DNA from 3 places in the Brevibacillus sp. FSL K6-6036 genome. Region 2 is predicted to be linked to each of the others. Evidence: predicted binding sites of a transcription regulator. Region 2 holds the regulator's gene; each other region holds the start of a gene.
The links. Region 2 encodes LexA, which represses DNA repair genes until DNA is damaged. Its sites were predicted from a motif close to CGAACATATGTTCG; they were not measured.
Positions count from the first base shown of each region.

Region 1: NST37_RS20230 (DNA repair exonuclease) is a predicted target of LexA. The motif match lies at 1,994-2,007, and genes of this name have one in related genera.
Region 3: uvrB (excinuclease ABC subunit UvrB) is a predicted target of LexA. The motif match lies at 4,288-4,301, and genes of this name have one in related genera.

Region 1 covers NZ_CP150173.1:4,066,944-4,074,858, reverse strand. Annotated here, with positions in the region: gene larC (nickel insertion protein) at 1-341, shown strand, start outside; gene NST37_RS20240 (DJ-1/PfpI family protein) at 433-990, shown strand; gene NST37_RS20235 (LarC family nickel insertion protein) at 1,114-1,947, opposite strand; gene NST37_RS20230 (DNA repair exonuclease) at 2,085-3,218, shown strand; gene NST37_RS20225 (AAA family ATPase) at 3,215-5,434, shown strand; gene NST37_RS20220 (TIGR00300 family protein) at 5,508-6,710, opposite strand; gene lipA (lipoyl synthase) at 6,880-7,767, shown strand; gene NST37_RS20210 (YhcN/YlaJ family sporulation lipoprotein) at 7,806-7,915, opposite strand, start outside.
Region 2 covers NZ_CP150173.1:2,861,885-2,869,799, reverse strand. Annotated here, with positions in the region: gene hflX (GTPase HflX) at 1-134, shown strand, start outside; gene NST37_RS14415 (methionine gamma-lyase family protein) at 142-1,422, shown strand; gene NST37_RS14410 (MerR family transcriptional regulator) at 1,582-1,992, shown strand; gene glnA (type I glutamate--ammonia ligase) at 2,024-3,358, shown strand; gene NST37_RS14400 (DUF4269 domain-containing protein) at 4,175-4,768, opposite strand; gene NST37_RS14395 (DUF456 family protein) at 4,976-5,461, shown strand; gene lexA (transcriptional repressor LexA) at 5,647-6,270, opposite strand; gene NST37_RS14385 (LysM peptidoglycan-binding domain-containing protein) at 6,428-6,784, shown strand; gene NST37_RS14380 (DUF896 domain-containing protein) at 6,865-7,062, shown strand; gene crcB (fluoride efflux transporter CrcB) at 7,155-7,523, shown strand; gene NST37_RS14370 (UvrD-helicase domain-containing protein) at 7,727-7,915, shown strand, end outside.
Region 3 covers NZ_CP150173.1:4,561,212-4,569,126, reverse strand. Annotated here, with positions in the region: gene NST37_RS22470 (PDZ domain-containing protein) at 1-1,211, shown strand, start outside; gene NST37_RS22465 (hypothetical protein) at 1,396-3,135, shown strand; gene NST37_RS22460 (flagellar hook capping FlgD N-terminal domain-containing protein) at 3,265-4,200, opposite strand; gene uvrB (excinuclease ABC subunit UvrB) at 4,373-6,349, shown strand; gene uvrA (excinuclease ABC subunit UvrA) at 6,364-7,915, shown strand, end outside.

The sequences.
Region 1 (7,915 bases), 1.2 Mb from region 2:
TTCTTCCGGTTACGATGAAAAAAAGCAGGCCGGGCGTATTGGTGCAGGTCTTGTGCTACCAGAGCAGACTGGAAGAGCTTAAATCTGTCTTGTTTCAGGAGACAACCACCTTCGGTATCAGGTATTTCCCCGTGGCCTGCCATCGGCTGGCAAGACAGTTCGCAACCGTGAAAACACAATGGGGCGAGGTTCCCGTAAAAATCGGGCTGCACCGCGGAAAACAGGTACAGTGTTCACCGGAGTATGCCGTTTGTGCTCAATTGGCGAAAGAAGCCGGCATCCCGGTGAAGCAGGTGCATCAAGAGGCGCTTTCGCTTGCCCTTGCGATGAAAGTACGCTGACGCGTGATGCTGCCAGCAGGAGTTCAACGGTCCGTGAAGAAATGGGTAGAGAGAGGTTTTTTCCTCAAAAATCCAGCGGGGAGGCTGTACTATGAGCAAAAAGGTGCTGATTGTAACCGGTGACGCGGTGGAAGCTTTGGAGATCTTTTACCCCTATTATCGCTGCCTGGAGGAGGGGCTGGAGGCCGTCATCGCTTCGCCTGCCAAAAAGACGCTGCACACGGTCTGCCACGATTTCGAAGCCCACAGTGAAACCTATACGGAAAAGCCTGCTTATCAACTGGCCTCGCATGTGGCTTTTGCGGATGTAAATCCGGAGGAATACGACGGCCTGATCATTCCGGGGGGCCGTGCCCCTGAATATATCCGGCTGAACGAGCATTTGAAACCGATCCTGACTCACTTTTTTGAGGCAAACAAGCCTGTGGCCGCCATTTGTCACGGTTCGCAGGTGCTGGCGCTCGTAGGCGAGCACGTTCGCGACCGCGAGATGACTGCCTACCAGGCATGCCGCCCAGATGTAGAAGCGTGCGGAGCCATTTATCGCACGGAACCTCTGCACGTTCACAATAACCTCGTGTCAGCCCACGCATGGCCTGACCTTCCGGGATTCATGCGTGAATTCCTGCGCCTGCTCCGCGAGGCTTGATCGGAAGCTTGTGCATCCGTGGGCCTGCCTCATGCAGAGCAGTGGCAGCAGACATGAAAAAGCCTTGTCCTGATTTTGCGGACAAGGCTTTTTTGCTTCCGGATGTCTCGGACTTAAATGAGATCACATAGTGCCGACCAGCACCCGCAGTACGTTAGGCTGATCGGGAAGATCGCGGGTCCCTGCCCCGTAGCCGATGGCGTCCACGGTCATCGCCGGAAGCGGCCCGAACTGCTTGACCAAGGCGGCCGCAACCCCTGCTCCGGTCGGAGTAGTCAGCTCTTTTTGTATGTCTGTTTGGCGAAGCGGAATTCCTTTCAGCATTTCCATCGTCGCGGGTGCAGGGACCGGGTACAGGCCATGGTCACAGCGGACGTAGCCGTTTCCGGTCGGAACAGGGCCGCTGTACAACTGATCAATGTCCAGGTCTTCCAAAGCCAGGGCGATGCCGACGACGTCGACGATTGAATCCAGCGCCCCTACTTCATGAAAATGAACCGTATCTACCGGCACATTGTGAATTTTGGCTTCGGCAATGGCGATTTTCTCGAAGATCGCTTGCGCTCGGGTGGTCACACGCGGTGAGAAGTCAGCCTCGTCGATCATCGCAGAAATTTCTTTGTACCTGCGGTGATGATGATGTCCGTGATCATGGCTGTGATCGTGCTCGTGGTGGTGATGTCCGTGATCATGGCTGTGATCGTGATGATGTCCGATGTTTAGCACCGGCAATGTTTTCAGCGCTTTGAGCTTCTCCAGCTCTTCATCGATCACATCCAGCTTTAGCGAGCTGACCCCTTTTTTCACCACCGTCTTCCACTCCATGCGGAAATTCCCCAGCGGCAGCTTGCGCAGTTCACGTTCAATCGTTTCGCGGTTCGCACCCGCATCGACCAGTGCAGCGAGCAGCATGTCGCCGCTAATTCCCGAAAAACAGTCCAAATAGGCAATACGCACAGCAATCGCTCCTTTTATCCGGTACTCTTTTCCTGTATCATAAAAGGGAAAATATGTTCGTGTATGAGACAGGGGAATCTGCTGACCAAAGTGTACCATTTCCTCCAGCAGTCTGTCATGCCAAGGAGTGAGTTTTCATGTTGTCGTTTATTCATATAGCTGACGTCCACCTGGACGCGCCGATCCGTGCCATGTCCGTTTCTTATGAGCTGAGGCAGGACGACTTTCGGCGGACGATGCGGACGGTTCGGGATCTCGTGTTGGAAAAGCGGGCAGATGTTTGGCTGATCGCCGGTGACCTCATGGAGCTGCATGGCGGGAGAAGAACCACGGCGATTTTTTTGCGTGATCTGTTTGCCAGCGTGGCTCCTACACCGGTCTGTATCGCTCCGGGGAATCACGACCCGTGGCGGGCCGATTCCTTTTACCAGTCGTTGGAGTGGCCGGGAAACGTGTACTGGTTTACGCCGGAGTGGGGGGCTTTCGAATTTCCCGAAAAGTCTTGCGTCGTCTACGGATGGGGCTTTCCCCAGCCGCATGTGTACGAGTCGCCGTTGGCGGAATTCCCCGGAAAGCTGCCTGGCTACCGGCACCATCTGATGGTTTTGCACGCCAGTGTGGTCAACGGGGGAGGCGAGGAGCATCATCCGTACGCACCGGTAACCATAGAGCAGCTCGCAGAAACGGGAATGGATTACATTGCGCTCGGACATATCCACAAGCCTGCGCGCTTCGCTCATCCGGTACATAGACGGACGTTTGCCGCATACCCGGGTTCTCCCGAAGGCTTGTCTGTCAAAGAAAGCGGGCCCCGTCACGTCCTGTACGGCGAACTGAATGAAGCGGGCGAGCTATTGCTTGAGGAGCTCCCGGTCCAAACGCGAATGATCGTGAGACGGGAGATCGATATACAAGGGGCGGAAACGGTCGATCAAGTCGCCGACATACTGGAAAGCGGGCTGGCCGATGTGCAGGACGGGCAAATTTTGGACATCACCTTGACAGGGAACAGGCCCGTACATTTTACGCCAGCTACAGATGTGCTCGAAAAGCGCTTTTCCCGCTTTTTTGCCATCCGCATCGCAGACCGGACGAGACCGGACCTGGATGCGGGCAAGCTGATCGCCGAGGGCGGCATCTGGGGACGCTGGCTGCAGCGTCTCGCCGAAGAGGAAGCGGCTGCGGCCGCGTCTTCCGATGAACAGCGCCAGGCAGTGGCTCGCATGGCCATGAAAATAGCGCTGGAGCGGATCGGAGGAATGATCGGATGAAGATTCACGAGCTATCGATCAAAGGCTTTGGCAAATGGCGCGGAGCCGATTTTCGCTTCGCCCCGGGACTGAATGTATTTGCCGCTCCCAACGAAGCGGGAAAATCTACGCTGCTTCAGGCGATATTTGCTTCGCTGTACGGGCTGAAGCGGGATTATGTTCGTTCCGCCCGGTATTTGCCCGAGTACGACAAATACTTCCCGTGGCATTCGGGCAGCTACGAGCTTAGCGTTCTCTACGAGGTAGACGGCAGGCGCTATCGGCTTCACCGCCGTCTGGAAAAGGAAAGGGAACAGGCTCAGGTTTTTCTCGACCCCGACTGGACAGAGGTAACGAACCTGTATCAGGAAGACCGGCGCAAAGAACGAAACTTTCTTGAGCTCCATCTCGGCTTGACACGCAGCTTGTTTACTGACCTGACCTGGATCAGGAGAAGTCCGCTGGAAGCTTCGGAATACCTCCTGCCTTCGCTGTTTGGCACGAGCGAAGCTGATCCGGCGGTAAACAGAATGCTGGCAGCCCTGGACAAGGAATTGACGCTGATCGGAAAAAAGGAACGGGCGGAAAATACGCTGCTTGGCAAGGCAGGAGCGCTGGTCGCGCAAAGAGAACAGGAGCTGGCCGAAGCGGAAGCCGGCTGGGCAGCCGTTCAAACATTGACGCAGCAGATCGCCCACTGGGAGAAGGCAAAGCAGGAAATGGAGCGGACCCGGGAGCGGATGCGGCAGCGGCTTCTCGTCCTGCAAAAGGAGGAGCAGGCTTGGCAAAGGAGATGGCAGGACAGCTACAGGGAGCCTGATGAGGAAGGCTGGCCGCAGTGGGAAGCGACAGCCCGCACAGAAGAAGAGCGTGCGCTGCATCGCCAGGTTCAGTCAGTTTTGGCTGCCCAGGGGGATTGGGGTGAAGCTGAACAAGACAAAGGAAATGCGGACGTACCTGAAAGCGATGCTTTGGAAAAGCTGGAAGCGGCTTACCGGCAGGCATTGGAATTGCGGAAGGAGCGAGACGAGTACAAGGAGCAAGCCGACCGGTTGGCTGAAGCGGCGCTTAGGACCGCTCCGAGCCGTGTGGGCCGGGGGAAAGAGAAGCGGACCGGAAAAGTCCGTCTGTGGTGGACAAGCTGTCTGGCGAGCCTGGTCGTCGCCGCATTATTTCTGCTTGCGGGCAACGCTCCGGTCGGCTGGATCGCTGCAGGAATCTCAGCTGCATGTGCCCTTGCGGCTGCAGCCGCGAATCGGGGACAGACAAGGCAGAGAGAAAATCGTTCCGCCGGCAACGAGCACGAATGGCAAGCCTGGCAGGACAAGGCTGCCCGCTGCGACCAGGAGCTGCAGCAGCTTTTGCAAAAGTGGAATGCCGCTGACTGGGATGCCTTCCTGATCATGAGGGAGGAGCGGAAAAACCGCGTGCAAGACAGACAAGCGAGTCTGGCAGCGCAAGAGTGGAAACGCCAGGAGGAGAGAGCCCGCCTGATAAAAGAGTGGGGAGAAGCTTTGCGGGCACTGCTGGAACAAGAAAAGGCAGTACGCGAGCAGGAACGGACAACCCTTGAGCGCGAGGCCAAAGAGCTGGATCGGGAGCTCCTCGCAATTCGGGAGCGCATCGCCAGGGCATCGGGAGAGCTGGGCCAGCAGGATGAAGTCTCACTGGCAAAAGTACGCGGGGATTACGAGGAGGCGGTCGAGGGGCTGCGCCAACTGCAATTGAACCGGGAAGCGCTCACTCTCGCCAGGGATACGCTGCAGCAGACTTTACACGAATGGAACAAAGAGCTGTCACCCGCGGTCAATCGGATTGCCTCCGACATCATGGCCCAAATGACCGGAGGCAAATATGAGGATGTCAGGCTGGACCCCCAGGAGAAATTTGGCATAAAGGTCTGGGACAAGCCGCACCAGCGAATTGTCGAGCATGATTGCTGCTCTTCGGGAACGCAGGACCAGCTTTACTTTGCCCAGCGACTGGCGCTTCACAGGCATGTCAGCCAACAGACGGAGCCGCTGCCCCTGTTTTTGGACGACCATTTTGTCCATTACGATCCGGAAAGGCTGGAGCGAGCCCTCCATACGGTCATGCGGCTGGCTGAGGAATATCAGATTTTTTTGTTTACCTGCACAGATCGGGAGAGCAAGCTGTTGCAGCCGCTTCTGCAGGGATCAGACCGCCACTGCCTGCATTCCTTGAGGGAAACGGCCAGCAGCGAGACGCAAATATAGGAAAGATACAAAAAGCCTCCAGACAGGAAAAGGTCCTTTCTGGAGGCTTTTACATGTATTACATTTTTTTACTTCAGTTTAATTCCTTGTCCAGCATCGTCAGGAACAAGCCGACATCGGTTACGACGCCGACGGTTTGGGCGGAACCGCGGTCCATCAGCTTGGTGACAACGGCAGGGTTGATATCCACACAGACGGTTTTGATCCAGCTCGGCATCATATTGCCTGTTCCGATCGCATGCAGCATCGTAGACAGCATGACGACCATTTCCGCGTCGGCGACCTGATCCGCGTATCGGGCCTGCGCTTCGATCAGGTCCATCAAGGTGTCCGGAAGCGGACCGTCATCGCGGATGGAACCGGCCAGCACGAAGGGCACCTGGTGTTTGACACACTCGTACATGATTCCGCTTTTCAAGGTTTGATCCGCTACCGCTTCCGCGATGGAGCCGGAACGATTGATCGCATTGATCGCCCGCATGTGGTTTTTGTGCCCGCCGCGGACCACTGATCCGGTGTCCAGGTTGACGCCGAGGGACGTCCCGAACAGCGCTCTTTCAATATCGTGCACGGCGAGTGCATTCCCCGAGAGCAGTGCATTTACATAGCCTTTGCGAATCATGTTCTGAAAAGCTTCCTGCCCGCCAGTGTGAATGACGACGGGACCGGCGACGAACACAATGCGACCGTTGCGTTTGCGAATGTCCCGCATTTCTTCTGCCAACTGCTTGACGATGACTTCGACACGGCGCTCCGAGCTTACTTCATTGTTCATGAAAGAAAATTCGGAGGAGCGTTCCTCTGTCGGTTGCAGGACGAGACGAACTCCGTTGCTGCCGCAAATGACATGATCGTCCTTTTTAATATCGCGCAGCTTGACGCAGTGAACCTCTTCGCCCTTGACCACAAGACAGGCATCCATCCGCTGATGCTTGGCCCGGACCCATTTGCCGTTCAGAAACACTTCGGTGGCATGATTGGTGGTAGAGTAAAAATCGTCAGGCACCACCTTGTCCTTTTCCGCCAGTTTGATCGTTGGAGCCTCTTCCCCGGTAGGAATCGTACAGCCGAGGTTGATCAGCTCGTTTAAAATCAGCTCGAGCTTGTCTTCCGGCAGGTTAAGAGCGATCTTGGCGACTGATTCGTCGTCTACCTGATCGCCTACGGATAATTCCAAAACGCGGTAACGCCCGTTGTACTGTACGACAGAAGCGTCGATTTGCTTGAGAATGTTATCGCGGATAATGTGTCCGCGCACCTCGATGACACGTTCCATGGTTGCTCCCTCCCCATTGTTGTCAGTATTGGTTCTTCTTAGTATATCGGTTGGAGGGACCGGCTAAAAGAGGATGCTGATAAACGGATAATTATACAGGTGTTGCCCCATTCCAGAGCAAACTCTATAATGAATGGAGAGACCCAAGTCCAATGAGGAGTGAGCCCTAATGTCGCAACGCAAGCCGGAGTGGCTCAAGATCAACCTTGTATCAGGAAAAGAACTGGCCAACTTCAGAGAATTAAAGCAAACGATGCGCAGTCAGACGCTACATACAGTATGTGAAGAGGCGAAATGCCCCAACATCCACGAGTGCTGGGCCAATCGAACCGCCACTTTTATGATTTTGGGCGATATATGTACGCGTGCTTGTCGATTCTGTGCGGTAAAAACGGGGCTGCCCACTGAGCTTGATCTGGCAGAACCGGAACGCGTTGCGGAGGCCTCGGAGCAAATGGGCTTGAAGCATGTCGTCGTAACTTCTGTTGCCCGTGACGACCTGGCAGACGGAGGAGCAGCTGTTTTTGCAGAAACGATTCGCGCTATTCGCCGGCGCTTGCCACTTGCTACCGTAGAAGTGCTGATCCCTGATTTTATGGGGAACTGGGATGCGCTCAAGGTAGTGATGGATGCCCGTCCGGACGTCCTGAACCACAACATTGAGGCAGTTCGCCGCATGTCCGACCGAGTCAGAGCCCGGGCGAAGTACGACCGTACGCTGGAGCTTTTGAAAAAGGCAAAGGAATTTCAGCCTGACATTCCGACCAAGTCCAGCCTGATGATCGGTGTAGGCGAAACGTTCGAAGAAATCATAGAGACGATGGATGACCTGCGCAGCGTCGATGTCAACATCATGACGATCGGTCAATACCTGCAGCCGACCAAAAAGCACCTTTCTGTTGAAAAGTACTACCACCCTGACGAGTTCGTCCGCTTGAAAGAGGAGGGCATGCGTCGCGGATTTTCCCATGTGGAAGCAGGGCCGCTGGTACGCAGCTCCTACCATGCTCATGAACAGGCGAATGCAGCCAAAGCGACAATTGCACAAGCGCAATGATAAAAGAACCCCTATGCGAGCATAGGGGTTTTACGCATTTATCGGGAGGAGGTTCCCATACCTTGTTTTGCTTTGTTGGTACGATTGTTTTCGGTCGTCATCGTTGACCCTTTTGTGCGCATTTCTTCGCCGTCCACTGTTCCGCCCA
Region 2 (7,915 bases):
AGATGGAACAGGAATTTGACGAAGCGGATTCCTCCTATCGGATTTCTGTCAGAGTGAACAGAGATCATCCCATCTACGGAAGGATTGCTCCTTTTCTCCTGGAAAAACCAGAGACTGAAGAAGAGAGTTGGTAAGTAGCACATGTTTTCCTTATTTGCCCACGGGGAGCGTCTGCGCCCCATCGTAGAAGAAGTAGAACAAATGATCACAGGGCGGCATCAAGAGATCGCTGCCCTGGTCGACTATAATCAGTTGAAAGTGCTGCGTTCCTTTCAAAAGCATGAAGTGAATGAATTTCATTTTGCGCCCTCGACCGGGTATGGATACGATGATTCCGGTCGGGCGGCGCTGGAGTCGATTTATGCGGATGTGTTCGGTGGAGAGGATGCGCTTGTACGCCCTCATATCATTTCTGGGACACATGCGATCGCTATTTCTCTTTTTGGTTTGCTGCGCCCCGGTGACGACCTTCTTTACATTACCGGAAAGCCATACGATACGCTGGAGGAAGTGGTGGGCGTCCGCGGAGAGGGGCAAGGCTCGCTAAGGGAGTACGGCATCGGGTACCAGTATGTGCCGCTTGCTCCTACCGGAGAGATCGACTTTCCCGCAGTAGCGGCAGCCATCACTCCGAAAACAAAGGTAATCGGTATCCAGAGATCTCGCGGCTACGCAGACCGTCCGTCCTTTACGATTGCCAAGCTGAAAGAGATGATTCAGTTTGTCAAAGAGATCAATCCCGAACTGATCGTCTTCGTGGACAATTGCTATGGGGAATTCACGGAGGAGCTGGAGCCGCTCCAGGTCGGAGCAGACATCATGGCAGGCTCGCTGATCAAGAACCCCGGAGGCGGCTTGGTCAAAACCGGCGGCTATATCGTCGGCAAGAAGGAATTGGTCAAGAGAGCTTCCTACCGCATGGCGGCCCCCGGGATTGGAGCCGAAGGAGGGGCATCGCTGTACTCCCTGCTGGAAATGTTCCAAGGCTTCTTCCTCGCGCCGCACGTGGTAGGCGAGGCGTTGAAGGGCGCGGTCTTTTCCTCGGCTTTGCTTGAGCGCCTGGGCTTTCGGACGAACCCGCTATGGAACGATCCTCGTACGGATTTGATCCAGTCTGTCGAGTTTGGGAGTGCCGAACGGCTGATTGCTTTCTGTCAGGGAATCCAGAAGGCAGCGCCTGTCGATTCCCATGTTACGCCTTACCCCAGTGAGATGCCGGGCTATGCCGATCCGGTCATTATGGCGGCCGGGACGTTTATTCAGGGAGCCAGTATCGAGTTTTCTGCAGACGGACCGATTCGTCCCCCTTACCTCGGGTTTGTGCAGGGCGGACTTACGTACTCCCATGTGAAGGTGGGCATCCTGACAGCGCTTGACGGCCTGCTGGAAAAGGGCTTGCTCGATATTCCCGGAAGAGACTAGCAAAGATCAATCGGAGTTGTTTATGAGGCGATAAGCACAAACAGCGGCTTGTCGCTTTTTTATTACTTTTTTGTGTAATCTTTTCTGACATCCGTTGACAGAGTTGCTTTTGAATCATACAATAGCAAGCAAGGAATGATTTCAAAGGAGGGACAAGTCATGAGTGATGACCTTCGTCGAAACATGGCGCTGTTTCCCATTGGTATCGTCATGAAGCTGACTGATCTGACTGCGCGGCAGATCCGTTACTATGAGCAGAACGGACTGATACAGCCTGCACGTACAGAAGGAAAGCAGCGGCTTTTTTCTTTTAATGATGTCGACCGCTTGCTGGAAGTGAAGGCCTTGATTGAAAAAGGACTGAACATTGCCGGAATCAAACAGGTGCTTCAGCTGCAAGACCCTGTTCCGGAGCAGACGGAAATTACCGTCAGTTCGGAGGCCAAGCGGAAGGAACTTACCGAGCAAGAGCTTCATCAGCTCCTCAAACAACAAATATTTTTCAGCAACGCAAATCGCCCAAGCGAGCATGCGTTGATACGTGGAGAGCTTTCCCGCTTCTTCCACTGATACATGCATACGACTATAGGAGGAGAGAAACGTGAGCAAGTACACCAAAGAAGACATCTTTCGTTTGGCCAAAGAAGAGAATGTAAACTACATTCGCCTGCAGTTCACTGATCTGATGGGGATCATTAAAAACGTCGAGATTCCGATCTCCCAATTGCCCAAAGCTCTGGACAACAAGATGATGTTCGACGGTTCTTCGATCGAAGGCTTTGTCCGCATCGAGGAATCCGACATGTATCTGGTGCCGGATCTCGATACATGGGTCATTTTCCCGTGGGGGAATGAGCATGGAAATGTCGCTCGCCTGATCTGTGACATTTACAATCCAGATGGAACTCCGTTTGAAGGGGACCCTCGCTACATCCTGAAACGGGCGCTGAAAGAAGCCGAAGAGATGGGCTACACGAACTTCAACGTCGGACCGGAGCCGGAGTTCTTCCTGTTCAAGATGGATGACAAAGGCGAGCCGACCTTGGATTTGAACGACCAGGGCGGATACTTTGATTTCGCTCCGCTTGATCTGGGTGAAAACTGCCGCCGTGACATCGTTCTCACGCTGGAGAGAATGGGATTTGAGGTGGAAGCATCCCATCACGAAACTGCGCCTGGCCAACACGAAGTCGACTTCAAATACGCAGATGCCATCCAAGCTGCGGACCAGATTCTCACGTTTAAACTGGTGGTGAAAACGATCGCACGCAAGCACGGATTGCACGCAACGTTCATGCCCAAGCCGATGTATGGTGTCGCCGGCTCCGGCATGCACACCCACCAGTCTCTCTTCATCGGGGAGAAAAACGCATTTTTTGACGACAAGGATACCCTCGGCCTGAGCAAAACGGCGAAGCAATACTTAGCCGGTATTCTGAAGCACGCCCGCGGTTTTGCCGCCATCACCAATCCGCTGGTGAACTCCTACAAGCGCCTCGTACCGGGCTATGAAGCTCCTTGCTATGTAGCATGGTCGGCGAAAAACCGCTCTCCGCTTGTACGGATTCCGGCATCTCGCGGTATGAGCACCCGGATTGAGGTTCGCAACCCGGACCCTGCCGCCAACCCATATCTGGCTCTCGCCGTGATGCTGAAAGCAGGTCTTGACGGAATCAAGAACAAGCTTGAGCTGCCGCCGGCTGTCGATCGCAATATCTACATCATGAACGAGGCTGAGCGTGAAGCAGCGGGCATCGCCAGCTTGCCGGCTACCCTCAAGGACGCGATCGAATGCCTGAAGGCCGATCCGGTGATCTGCGAAGCGCTTGGCGAACACGCACTGATGCACTTCGTTGACGCGAAGGAAATCGAGTGGGATATGTTCCGCACCCGTGTAACGGAGTGGGAGCGCGAGCAGTATATGAATACGTATTAATATTTAGGGGAAAGAGTACTTGTATTTCTTTGGACCCTAAAAAGAAACAAAACTTGTTTAGTTTAATTTTAACTAGGTTTCAGCTTTATAAGTTAGATACGCCTTAAAGTAGATGGGAAACTTGCTTTCCTATTAACTTTAAGGCTTTTTTTATGAATTTATTTGACTAAAGTTGGATGGGATGCTGCTAATAAAGATTAACCCCCTTTACAATGCAAAATTTAGAACAAAATACCTAAAATATGTTTACAGATGTGTATATTAATGGTTAAATAAAAAATTATTAACATATTATTTGAGGGTTGGGTTTAATGAAATGCGGACTTAATCCAGCGTATGCACACTAACTCGGGTTTTTACAAAAATGATCATTTCTTTTCTGAAGTCCGTTTAAGAAATGATTATTGATAATAACGAGGTGATATTATTAAAAAAATTGCGATTTCCATTGTGTTGTCGACAATGATGATGATTTGGGTTTTTATTTTTATGATCTCAGATCTAATTCAACAATTGGATTTTGGGCCAAACAAAATTGTAATTACTGATTATCGAGTTCCAGGATTCTTTGAACCCGTTTGGCTTCCCATTTATGTTGGATTCGTGTACATTTTATATCAGTCTCTTAAAAAAAAATAATCATGATTTGCCGTCTTCAACTGAAATCTAACCAATAAAAGGTAAAACGACAAATCTAGCAATCCAAAAAAGATGACTTCCGAAGTATCCAGAAGTCATCTTAATTTTATGCCCGCATAAGGACACACAAGTTGTCTGAGTTTACCATTATTCGTATTTCCGGTTTACGGCCGGCGTTTAGGTCGGTTTATTTGCCATCACTTGCTTAAGCTGTTCATTCGAATATCTTTCCAATTCAAGTAAAGCCTGATAAGGATCATCTCCGACAATCCCGTAATACAGAGCGAAAGCAGGCTCCGTTTTCAGCCCCCGTTCTTTCAAAGCCCGAATCTCTTTTGCTGCTTCTTGCCCAGACAGCTGGAGCAGCCGTGCTTCGATCATCATATGCCGGTAGGCGTTTTGCTCTGTGACAGGAATCGGTTGAGCAAAACACTCCAATTGAAAACCGCGATACCAAAAGGAAGCAGTCGCCGTAGGGATGTTGCGGATTTCTCGGCGGTCTTGTGTGAAACGGTCCAAATGCCCGTATTTTTCTTTCAACACATGGCCAAACCGATCCAGGTCGGCTGTCGTACAGATCAAATCAAGATCGCTGTCCTCAACATCAATATCGAGGGGGATCGTTCCGCACAGAACCGGTTGATACTCTTTGAGCCCATCAAAGATTCCCAAGCTGTCGAGGACTGCCCAGGCTTCCCGCTGCCGAGGGGTTCCTTTTTTCAGGTAGGAAGGGTCAAACCAATCTCGCTTCGTTTGAGAATGCATAGCCATTTTCTGTCCTTTCAGATTATCTTTCTTTTATTTGCAACTCTGCAGGGGAACAATGAGGGACGAGACCATCTATGTTCCGATTCGACGTTTGGCTTTACGACTCGCAGAAGAACCGAGTATATACAGGTTTCTGTCAAAATGTAGCGAGTCGATGGAAACGAAAACCGCACTTTATCGTATACCCTATACAGAAGGGAGTGTCAATGGATGGAGATCTTGTTGTGGATCGTGATAGCGGCCTTGTTTATCCTCAGTATTGCCGGAATCTTTTTGCCGGTCATTCCTGATACGATTTTATTGTGGGGCGGATTCTTGCTGTATCACTTTTTTATTGCTGATCCGGGTGCCGGACTTCCGGCCTCCTTCTGGTGGGGAATGGCGGTCTTAAGTGTTCTTCTCTACGGTGCGGATTTACTCACCAACATGTACTTTGTCAAGAAGTACGGGGGCTCCAAAGCGTCATCGTGGGCAGCTGCACTGGGGATTTTGCTCGGGGTGATTTTGTTCCCCCCATTTGGCATGCTGATCATGCCGTTCGTGCTGGTCGTTCTGGTGGAAATGCTGATCCAAAAGCAGCCGTTTGAACGGGCTGTTAAAGCGGGAGTGGGTTCGCTCATCGGTTTTTTGGGCAGTGTGGTCGTAAAAGTTGTTCTTCAGGTAGTGATGATCATCTGGTTCTTTGTCGCACTGTAAGTGGGATTCGTAGGAGAAGGACCGATCAAAGAATCGAAGGAAATGAAAAGAAGAGGCGTCCGCGAGGCAATCGCGAACGCCTTTTTTGCTGTCAGGGTGGAAAAGGAAAGCTTGTCGTAGTCGATTGCGTTTTTCAAAGAGTCCGCCATAAGGCATGGCTCATCCAAGCAACGAAATCTCTTATTCTAGTGAATCAAGCGGTACACGCCAATCACTTTCCCCAGAATCGTTACAGAATCCAGAATAATCGGCTCCAATGTCGCGTTTTCAGGCTGCAGCCGGAAATGGTTCTTTTCCTTGAAGAAACGCTTCACGGTTGCCTCGTCCTCTTCAGTCATGGCGACGACGATATCACCGTTATTGGCCACATTCTGCTGGCGAACGATCACGTAGTCTCCATCCAGGATGCCAGCCTCGATCATACTGTCTCCGGACACGCGCAGCATGTACACCTTGTCCGATGTCACGATGCTGTCAGGGAGTGGGAAGTAATCCTCCACCTGCTCGACAGCAGTGATCGGCTGACCCGCAGTCACCTTTCCGATCACCGGTACGCGTACAACAGATACGTCAAAGTCGTCTTGAAAGCGCTCCTCTTCCTTCAGCAGCTCAATCGCGCGGGGCTTGGTAGGATCGCGGCGGATGAGCCCCTTTTTTTCCAACCTGGCCAGATGGCCGTGAACAGTTGAACTGGATGCCAGACCGACAGCCTCCCCGATTTCACGGACAGATGGGGGATAACCCTTGTCCCTTACTTCTTTGCGGATGAAATCGATGATGGCTTGCTGTCTATTGGATAGCTTGGACATAGACCACACCTCTATCTTCTCGAACATGTTTTCTATATTATACCATGGGATCCTGCGTTCGACAAACATAAGTTCGTTTTTTTTCTTGACATGAACAAGTGTTCGCATTATGATGAGAACAAGAAGATAGAACGTACGTTTGCAGGGGGATGAAATAATGAGTACAATGACCGTATCTAATCGCTTCGCCAAAGAAGAAAGAAAAACTGCTCGTTTTGGCATTACGCGTGGACAGGCCATTCTGTTTTTTGCCGCTTTCACTCTCTTTTTTTACACTTTGACAGAACTAGTGTTCGCTTCTGGGGATCATACGGTACAACAAGCTCAAATGATCCAACCAGTAAAGGAAATCGTCGTCCAACCGGGAGACAGCTTGTGGGAGCTGGCGGTCACCTACAAGAGTGACCCGAAAATGGATGTTCGCGATATGGTATATGCGATTCAAAAATTGAACAAGCTGGAAAGTGCCATTATTTATCCAGGCCAATCGATTCAAATTCCTGTCGGGAATTGACAAGCTGCAGCTTTCCCTTGCTTCGTTGCCGAGATGTGATATAATAGAGCGGCATTCATTGAAAGCGAGGGGAAACGGCTTTGGTATCAGACGCGGAAATCAAACGGATCAACGAGTTGGCCAAAAAATCTCGTGAAGCCGGGTTGACTGAAGAGGAAAAACAGGAACAGAAAAAACTGCGGCAAAAATACATTGATGCTGTGAAAATGTCGCTTCGCTCCAATCTCGAATCGATCCGCTACGTGGAAGACCTCGAGGATAACAACCCCAAACACTAAAACGCACCATTTGACATAAAAAGAAGACATCCATGCTTTTTGCCTGGATGTCTTTTTGTTCCATACAAAAAAGGAGAGAAGGGGGGATTGCCATGATGGCATGGCTGGCTGTTGCCGTAGGAGGAGCCGTCGGTTCATTGCTACGCTATGGTCTCGGTCTCGCAATGAACCAACCCGGATTGCCGGCGGGGACATGGCTGGCCAATGTCTCCGGTTCTTTTCTCATCGGACTGCTCTATGCGTGGGGAAAGGAAAAAGGATTGATGTCTTTGGAGATGTACCTTCTGTTCACAACCGGGCTGATGGGGGGATTTACTACGTTCTCTACCTTTTCGCTCGAGGTGGTAAGCTTCATCGGAGATGGGCAGATCGGCAGAGGGCTGTTCTATGCAGGCGCCAGTGTTTTGGCCGGCCTTCTTGCTTGCGGTTCAGGGATCTGGATCGGCAGACAAGTGTGGTAAACAGGCAAGATATAGCGGGATAAGACGGGCAGGCGTCAACGAGAACAAAAGAGAGCCAATCCGGAAGCAACATCAAATCAAAGAAGAGGGCATTGGAAGGCTACGAGGAAACAAAGAAGAGCCCGTGCCCGGAAACCATGTGGAAATAAAACCGGACTTCTCCTAGCGATGCTGAACCTGACAATTTGGAAAGGAGGATATAAATGACTGTACAGCACCCGGACTACGAGCATGAACAGAAGAGACTCGATGAAACACGCTCTATTATCCAAAAGGAAGTGGACACTCTTCGGAAAGAGGTTAAAGAGATTACGGACGATTATGTGAAACAGGTCGTCAACTACAAAAAAGGAAAAGAGCTTCGCTACCTTGAGGACCAAGGACTGGAAAAG
Region 3 (7,915 bases), 1.7 Mb from region 2:
ACCCTGTTTTTTACGTGTTTCTGCTGTTTATTTATTTGCACTACCGGCGCCAGATGCTGCTGGAAAGACAACTGTTTGCCGTTCGCATTCAATTCCCCCTCCAGCAGACGATTCGCTCTCTCGGCATGGGCATCGTGGGAGGATTGCTGATTTCTCTTTTGGCGGCCGTACTTGGGGTTGCCGTACAAATACAGGATCTCTGGCTGCTGTGGGGCTTTGCGGCAGTTTTGGCCCTAATCCGGCTGCGCTTTCTCTGTTTTGCCTATGGTGCAGGGCTGTTGACGCTTTTTCACGCAGTTGCCAAGGTCTTTCCAGACGTCTCTTCCGTACCCGGGATCGGGCTGCTCTGGGGCATGCTCGTCCAGGCTAAGCCGGTGCCGCTTTTGGCGCTCGTAGCCATCATGCACTTGATTGAGGCCTTTCTGGTCCGTTGGAACAGGGGGCGGGATGCGTCGCCGTTATTCGTGGAGGGACAGCGTGGACGGATTGTCGGGGCTTATCTGCTGCACTCGTTTTGGGTGACGCCGCTTGCGCTGTTCGTGCCTGTAGAGGCGGGAAGCTTTAGCGGATCGCTGTATCCGGGCTGGCCGTTTTTTGCCCCCGGCGCTGCATCCTTTGCGTTGCTGCTGCTCCCTTCGGTCACCGGTTTTTCTGCTTTGACGCAGACGGAGACGCCAGCTCAGCGGGCGGGGCAAATATCCAGGCAATTGGCGCTGTATGCGGTTGTGCTGCTCGGATTGACTGCGCTGGCAGCATTGTGGATGCCGCTGATCCTTCTGGCTGCAGTGTTTGCACTCATCGGCCACGAAGGTCTATTCTGGCTGAGCCAGTGGCAGGAGCGGCAAAAGGCTCCATATTTTATCCAATCCACGCGGGGAATCAAGGTAATGGCAGTTCTTCCGGGGACTCCCGCAGAGGAGATCGGGATCAGGCCGGGAGAAATTATCGTCAAGGTAAATGGCGTATCCGTGCGAAACAAAGAGGATTTGTACCCTGCCTTGCAAGTCAATCCCGCCTTCTGCAAGATGGAAGTGCTCACCCTGGATGGCGAGGTCAAATTCGTCCAGTGCGCCGTATACGCCGGCAACCACCATCAGTTGGGGATTATCGTGGTGCCGGATGCAAATACGAGAGTGTTTGTCGATATGCAGCAAGCAAGCGTTGTTCAACTAGTGAAGCAGAAGCTGGAAAAGATCAATCTCGGAGCGTAAAGGCAGCTTCCAAGGGAAGGCTTATTATCCAACAAAAAAAGCGCGGGAAAAGGCTCTGCGCTTTTTCTATTGGGAGAAAGCAAAAGTGAGCAGACTTCCCGGTTTTTTTATACACTCGCTTTGTAACAAGACAGCCCCTTCACGCGTCTTTTTAGAATAGTGGATAAAGGGGGATACAATCTGCATGAACCGATATAGAAAACATGCGCTGCGCTTATGCGCCGGAACTGTCATAACAGCCAGTCTGCTTTCATTCCCGTTCGCCTCTCCAGGCCAAGCGTCAGCAGCAAAAGCGGCGGCAGCGGTCACTCCTGTACCGGTAGCGATATCCAAGGGGATTCAAAATGTAACCCGGCTGATTCCTGAGCTGCGAAACGGCTCAGTCGTTTACGATGGTCCGGTTGATGGTCCCGGTGTCAGCGGCGATCGAGTCTCGTTTATCATGGCAGGAAATAAAGATGGGGAGCCGCAAGATCAGGCGATATTTGACAGTCAATCAGGAAATCTGCTGGTGCTGGAGCTGAAGCCGTCGGGTGCTTCAACCCACCAAACAGGGCTGCTGACCGAGGAGGTCGTCAGGTCGAGGGCTGCCGCCTTTCTGTATGGCCTTCATCCTTTTGGAAAATCATACGAAGCACGAGACGTCACCCGTCAGGACGGAACTCGCCAAGGCGGAATTCGCCAAGACGAAATGGATCAAGACGGTACGTTTACGGTTCGGTTTGTCCGCAAGCATAACCAAGTAGCGCTGAATGATGCGTACGACTGTTTGGTCACGGTCGATGCGACAGGGCGGATCATTGGCTTTCGCACGCTCAACGGTGCCCTTTATGAACCGATCGATCACAAGGAAATGCCGTCGCCGCAGCGCGTGCTGTCAATGACCACGGCTCACCAGCGCTTTGCAGAAAGCAAGCCGCTGGAGCTGATGTACATGCTGCCGGACCAAGCTGCGCCAGTGTCAGAAGCAGAAGCTCGCCAACCTCAGGCTAGGCTGGTTTATGCCATCAAGGGAGGAATCGTGGAAGGCCCGCATACCGGCAGTGCCATCGATGCCTTTACGGGAAAACGAATGCAGGCCCCTCAGAAAAAGCCGCAAATGGTCTCCTTAGCAGGAAAAGGCAGCTACGCCGCTTTGAAGACTGAGGCGGAGGTAAAAGCATTCGCCAAGGAAATCGCCCGCGCAGACGTAGATAAATGGCCGTTGTCGGTTATTTCAAAGAACATGGAAAACGGAGAACAGCACCGTATCTATATCTGGGGGATGTTTGCCAAAGATGTCGCTGATCAGGAGAAGCCGTACCACCTGGGGAATTTTCCGGACGATGCAAAGGGAGAGAACAGATATCATCTGCTCGTAGAGGTTGAGGCCAAGACGGGCAAGCTGATCAGCATGAAACAAAACGATGGGACGTCTCCCCGGAAAAAAACAGACAAGAGCAGAGATCTCAAATCAGCTCTCTCCTTGATCGAAAAGCTGCTGCCAGCAGGAACTCGGCAGTTCCGGGTTGTTGATGCGGGGAACGAAGAACGGAGCATTTGGCTGGCAGATCCGGTGGTTGGGGGACTGCCTGTGGCAAAAAGCGGGCAAACCGCAGAAGAAGGAGCATACGTCGTTGAGGTCAATCCTTTGGACGGCTCCATCCGCGAGCTGAGAACAGAACCTTACGATCAGGTGAAATTTCCCGAGCGGACCCAAGCCATCTCCGAACAGGCAGCTTTAAATGCCCTGCTGCAAGCATATCCGCTGGAGCTTGTGTATGTGAAGCAGCAGTCAAAGCGGGAGGACAAACCGGAGTGGAAGCTGGTGTATGATCTGTCGTTCCGACAATCGCGTGCCCACTGCTTCTGTGGACCGGACCTCCGGGTGGATACGACCGTATACGTTGACGCTTTGACCGGAAAAGTAATCGTGGATGAATAAAAGCAGGGTGCACAAAAGGAAAAGCCGTTCGGAAATGGAATCCGAACGGCTTTTGGCTTGTTGCTTGCAACGGTTCGCTGATGCGTTTGCTAGCATCCACAGTTTGCTTGCATCCACACAATAATCTGTTTACGCATATGCCTGCGCTTCGTACCCGATGATTTGGTTCAGCTTTACCTTCTTGTCGTCGTCGAGAACGAATTCGATCAGGCCATTTTTCATGCTGACCGCTTTGATCACACCTGTGAGCTCGCTGGTCGATGCCGTTCCGTCTGGTTGGGTGGACGAGTCCGTATAGGTGATTGTATAGCCGATCATCTGGGCATATTGGAGGGTATTGTCCATTCGCGCATTGTCCGGCTTGACCGACATGCCCTTGATGTTTTCCAGCTTGATCGAGGTTCCGTTGTCCAGCTGGAATTGCACGGCATTGTCCTTCATCGTGAATCCGACAATGACTCCGTTTTTGACTTCATCGACGGAAGTGACGTCGTCCGTGGTGTCAGGGTTTCCATCCTTGTCCACCTGCTTCGACTCCGTATAGGACACTTCTTTTCCGATCATCTCGGCGTACTTCAGGCTGTTGTCCAGACTGTTTCCGGACAAGCCTTTCGATTCCAGACCCTCGATCCATTCGCGGGGGACTGGCGTTTGTTCGCCCTGGATGCGGAAGTAGATTTTTCCTTGATCGAGGTATACGGCGTCGATGACTCCCGATTTTTTCTCATGGGTCACTTCGCCCGTCATTTCGTCCTTTTTCTGCATGTCGTAGCTGGCTGTTCTGCCGACCAGCGCTTCGTATTCCCGCAGGGTCAGCATGCTGTTGTTGGACTGCTCCATCAGGCTGGCCATCTTGGTCAGCTTCTCAACCATGGTCATCATGCTCGTTTGCTGCAGGAATTGCGAATTGTCCATCGGAGAGAGCGGGTCCTGCTGTTTCAACTGCTCCAGCATCAGCTTCATAAAGGCATTCTGGTCCAGCTCGGTGGAAAACTCCTTTTTGCCTTTATAGCTCAAATGGGGCTGTATGTGAGTGCTGTTATTGACGGTGTTTGTATCTGACATGGCTGTCCTCCCTGTCTCTGACGGGTACTTCAGTACGTTCACATTCTTCTTTACAATGTATCGGTAAAATCTGCTTGAGAGTAAAGACAAACATTTGTTCGAATTTGCGGCTTATTTTTTGAATGATTGTGTTATAATGGAAATGAGATGTGACAAGGAGATGAACGAGGGAATGGACCGTTTTGAATTGGTATCGGAGTTTCAGCCGTCCGGAGACCAGCCGACAGCCATTGCCGGACTGGTGGAGGGTGTGCTCGCCGGAAAGCGGCACCAGACATTGCTGGGCGCGACCGGTACGGGAAAGACCTTTACGATTGCTCAGGTAATTGCCCAGGTAAACAAGCCGACGCTGGTAATGGCCCACAACAAGACGTTGGCTGCCCAGCTTTGTGCCGAGTTCAAGGAGTTTTTCCCGAACAACGCGGTGGAATACTTCGTCAGCTACTACGATTACTATCAACCGGAAGCGTACATTCCCCAATCGGATACGTATATCGAAAAAGATTCCAGCATCAACGACGAGATCGACAAGTTGCGCCACTCCGCGACCAGCGCGTTGTTTGAGCGGCGTGACGTGATTATCGTGGCGTCGGTGTCGTGCATTTACGGCTTGGGTTCGCCCGAGGAATACAGAGAGCTGCTGCTGTCGCTTCGGGTCGGGATGGAAAAAAGCCGCGACGAAATCCTTCATCGCCTGGTGGACATCCAGTACGACCGCAACGATATCAACTTCGTTCGCGGGACGTTCCGCGTACGGGGAGACGTCGTGGAAATCTTCCCGGCTTCGCAAAGCGAGCAGGCGATCCGCGTCGAGTTTTTCGGCGATGAAATCGAACGGATCACAGAGATTGATGTCCTGACCGGGGAAATCCTCGGGCAGCGCGATCATGTAGCGATTTTCCCAGCTTCCCACTACGTAACGCGCGAAGAAAAAATGAAGCGCGCCGTCCAAAGCATCGAGATGGAGCTGGAGGCGAGGCTCGCGGAGTTTCGCGCGGCAGGCAAGCTGCTGGAAGCGCAGCGTCTGGAGCAGCGCACCCGCTACGACATCGAGATGATGATGGAGATGGGCTTCTGCTCCGGGATTGAAAACTACTCCCGCCATCTGACCGGCTTGCCGGAAGGACACGCGCCGTATACACTGATCGATTATTTTCCCGACGACTTTCTCGTCGTTATGGACGAGTCGCATATGACCCTGCCCCAGGTACGTGCCATGTACAACGGTGACCGGGCACGCAAGGATGTTCTCGTAGAGCACGGCTTCCGTCTGCCGTCAGCGAGAGACAACAGACCGCTGAAATTCGAGGAATTCGAAGCGAAGCTGAAGCAGGCGATCTACATTTCCGCGACCCCGGGTCCCTACGAGCTTGAGCACTGTCCGGAAGTCGTCCAACAGGTTATTCGCCCGACGGGTCTGGTGGACCCGACTGTGACCGTCCGCCCGATCAAGGGGCAAATCGACGATCTGATCGGCGAGATTCAGGCCACCATCGCCAAGGACGAACGGGTTTTGGTGACGACCTTGACGAAAAAGATGGCGGAAGATCTGACCGATTACCTGAAGGATATCGGCATCAAGGTTCGCTATTTGCACTCCGACATCAAGACGATCGAGCGGATGCAAATTTTGCGTTCCTTGCGTCTGGGGGAATTTGACGTGCTGATCGGGATCAACCTGCTGCGGGAGGGGCTCGACTTGCCGGAAGTTTCGCTCGTCGCCATCCTCGACGCGGACAAAGAGGGCTTCCTGCGCAACGAGCGCTCCCTGATCCAGACGATCGGACGCGCTGCCCGGAACGCCGAGGGACGCGTCATCATGTACGCCGACCGAATAACCGATTCGATGAAGGCGGCGATCAGCGAGACGGAACGGCGCCGCAAAATCCAGACAGAATACAACGAAAAGAACGGAATTACCCCGCAAACGGTCAAGAAGGCTGTCCGCGAAGTCATCGAAGCGACCAAGGTAGCGGAAGAGAAGGCAGATTACCTGCCGCATGCCGACTTTAAAAAGATGCCGAAGAAGGATCGCATCCAGGTGATTGAGCGAATGGAAGAAGAAATGAAGGAAGCGGCGCGCAACCTCATGTTTGAGCGAGCAGCCGAATTGCGTGATTTGATTCTTGAGCTGAAGTCAGAGCTCTAAGGAGAGGGAATTGCATGCCATTGGAACATATTGTGGTGAAAGGTGCCCGTGCCCACAACCTGAAAAACGTCGATGTCGTCATTCCTCGCGACAAGTTTGTCGTGCTGACGGGGTTGTCGGGATCAGGGAAGTCATCGCTTGCATTTGATACGATTTACGCCGAAGGACAGCGGCGGTATGTGGAGTCGCTGTCCGCCTATGCCCGTCAATTTCTCGGGCAGATGGACAAGCCGGACGTCGACTCCATCGAAGGCTTGTCCCCTGCCATTTCGATCGACCAGAAGACGACGAGCCGCAACCCGCGATCTACAGTAGGGACTGTTACCGAGATTTACGATTACCTGCGCCTTTTGTACGCGCGCATCGGGAGAGCGATCTGTCCCGAACACGGCATCGAGATTCAGTCCCAGACGGTTGAGCAGATGGTCGACCGCGTGATGGAGTACCCTGAGCGTACCCGGCTGCAAATCTTGGCCCCGATGGTTCAGGGACGCAAAGGAGAGCACGTCAAGCTCCTGGAGGACATCCGCAAGCAGGGCTTTGTCCGCGTGCGGGTAGATGGCGAGATTCGCGATTTGTCCGAGGAGATCAAGCTGGAGAAAAACAAAAAGCACAGCATTGAGGTCGTCGTGGACCGGATTGTCGTCAAGCCGGACGTTCAGGCGCGGCTGGCCGATTCGCTGGAGACCGCGCTTCGTCTGGCCGATGGAAAGGTGATCGTCGATGTCATGGAGCAGGAAGAGCTGTTGTTCAGTGAAAAGCACTCCTGCCCGATCTGCGGATTTTCCATCGGCGAGCTGGAGCCGCGCATGTTTTCGTTCAACAGCCCATTCGGCGCCTGCCCGGAGTGCGATGGTCTGGGCGTCAAACTGGAAGTGGACCCGGACATGGTTGTACCCGACGTCACCAAGTCGCTTGCCGACGGTGCCATCGGAGCCTGGGAGCCGAAGTCCTCGACGTACTATCAGCAGCTTCTGGAGTCCGCTTGCCGTCATTTTGACATTCGGATGGACATTCCGTACGAGGAGCTTCCAGAGGAGCACAAGCAAATCCTGATGTACGGCAGCCAGGGAGAAAAAATCCAGTTCCGCTACGAAAACGAGTTTGGCCAGGTCAGAGAGGCGACCGTTCCTTTCGAGGGAGTCGTGATCAATTTGCAGCGCCGCCATCTGGAGACCAGCTCCGACTATATTCGCGAACAAATCGAAGGCTTCATGAGCCAGAAGCATTGTCCTGTCTGCAAAGGACATCGCCTTCGTCAGGAAAGTCTGGCCGTCCGGGTGGGCGGTCGCAGCATTTCCGAACTGACCGATTTGTCCATCACCGACGCGTACGAGTTTATCGACACACTGGATCTGACTGAGAAGGAAATGAAGATCGCCAACCTGATCGTCAAGGAAATCAAGGCGCGCCTCAACTTCCTGATCGACGTCGGACTGGACTACCTGACGCTGAGCCGTGCGGCGGGAACCCTTTCCGGAGGGGAGGCGCAGCGCATCCGGCTTGCTACCCAGATCGGTTCCAGTCTGATGGGCGTTCTCTATATCCTGGACGAGCCGAGCATCG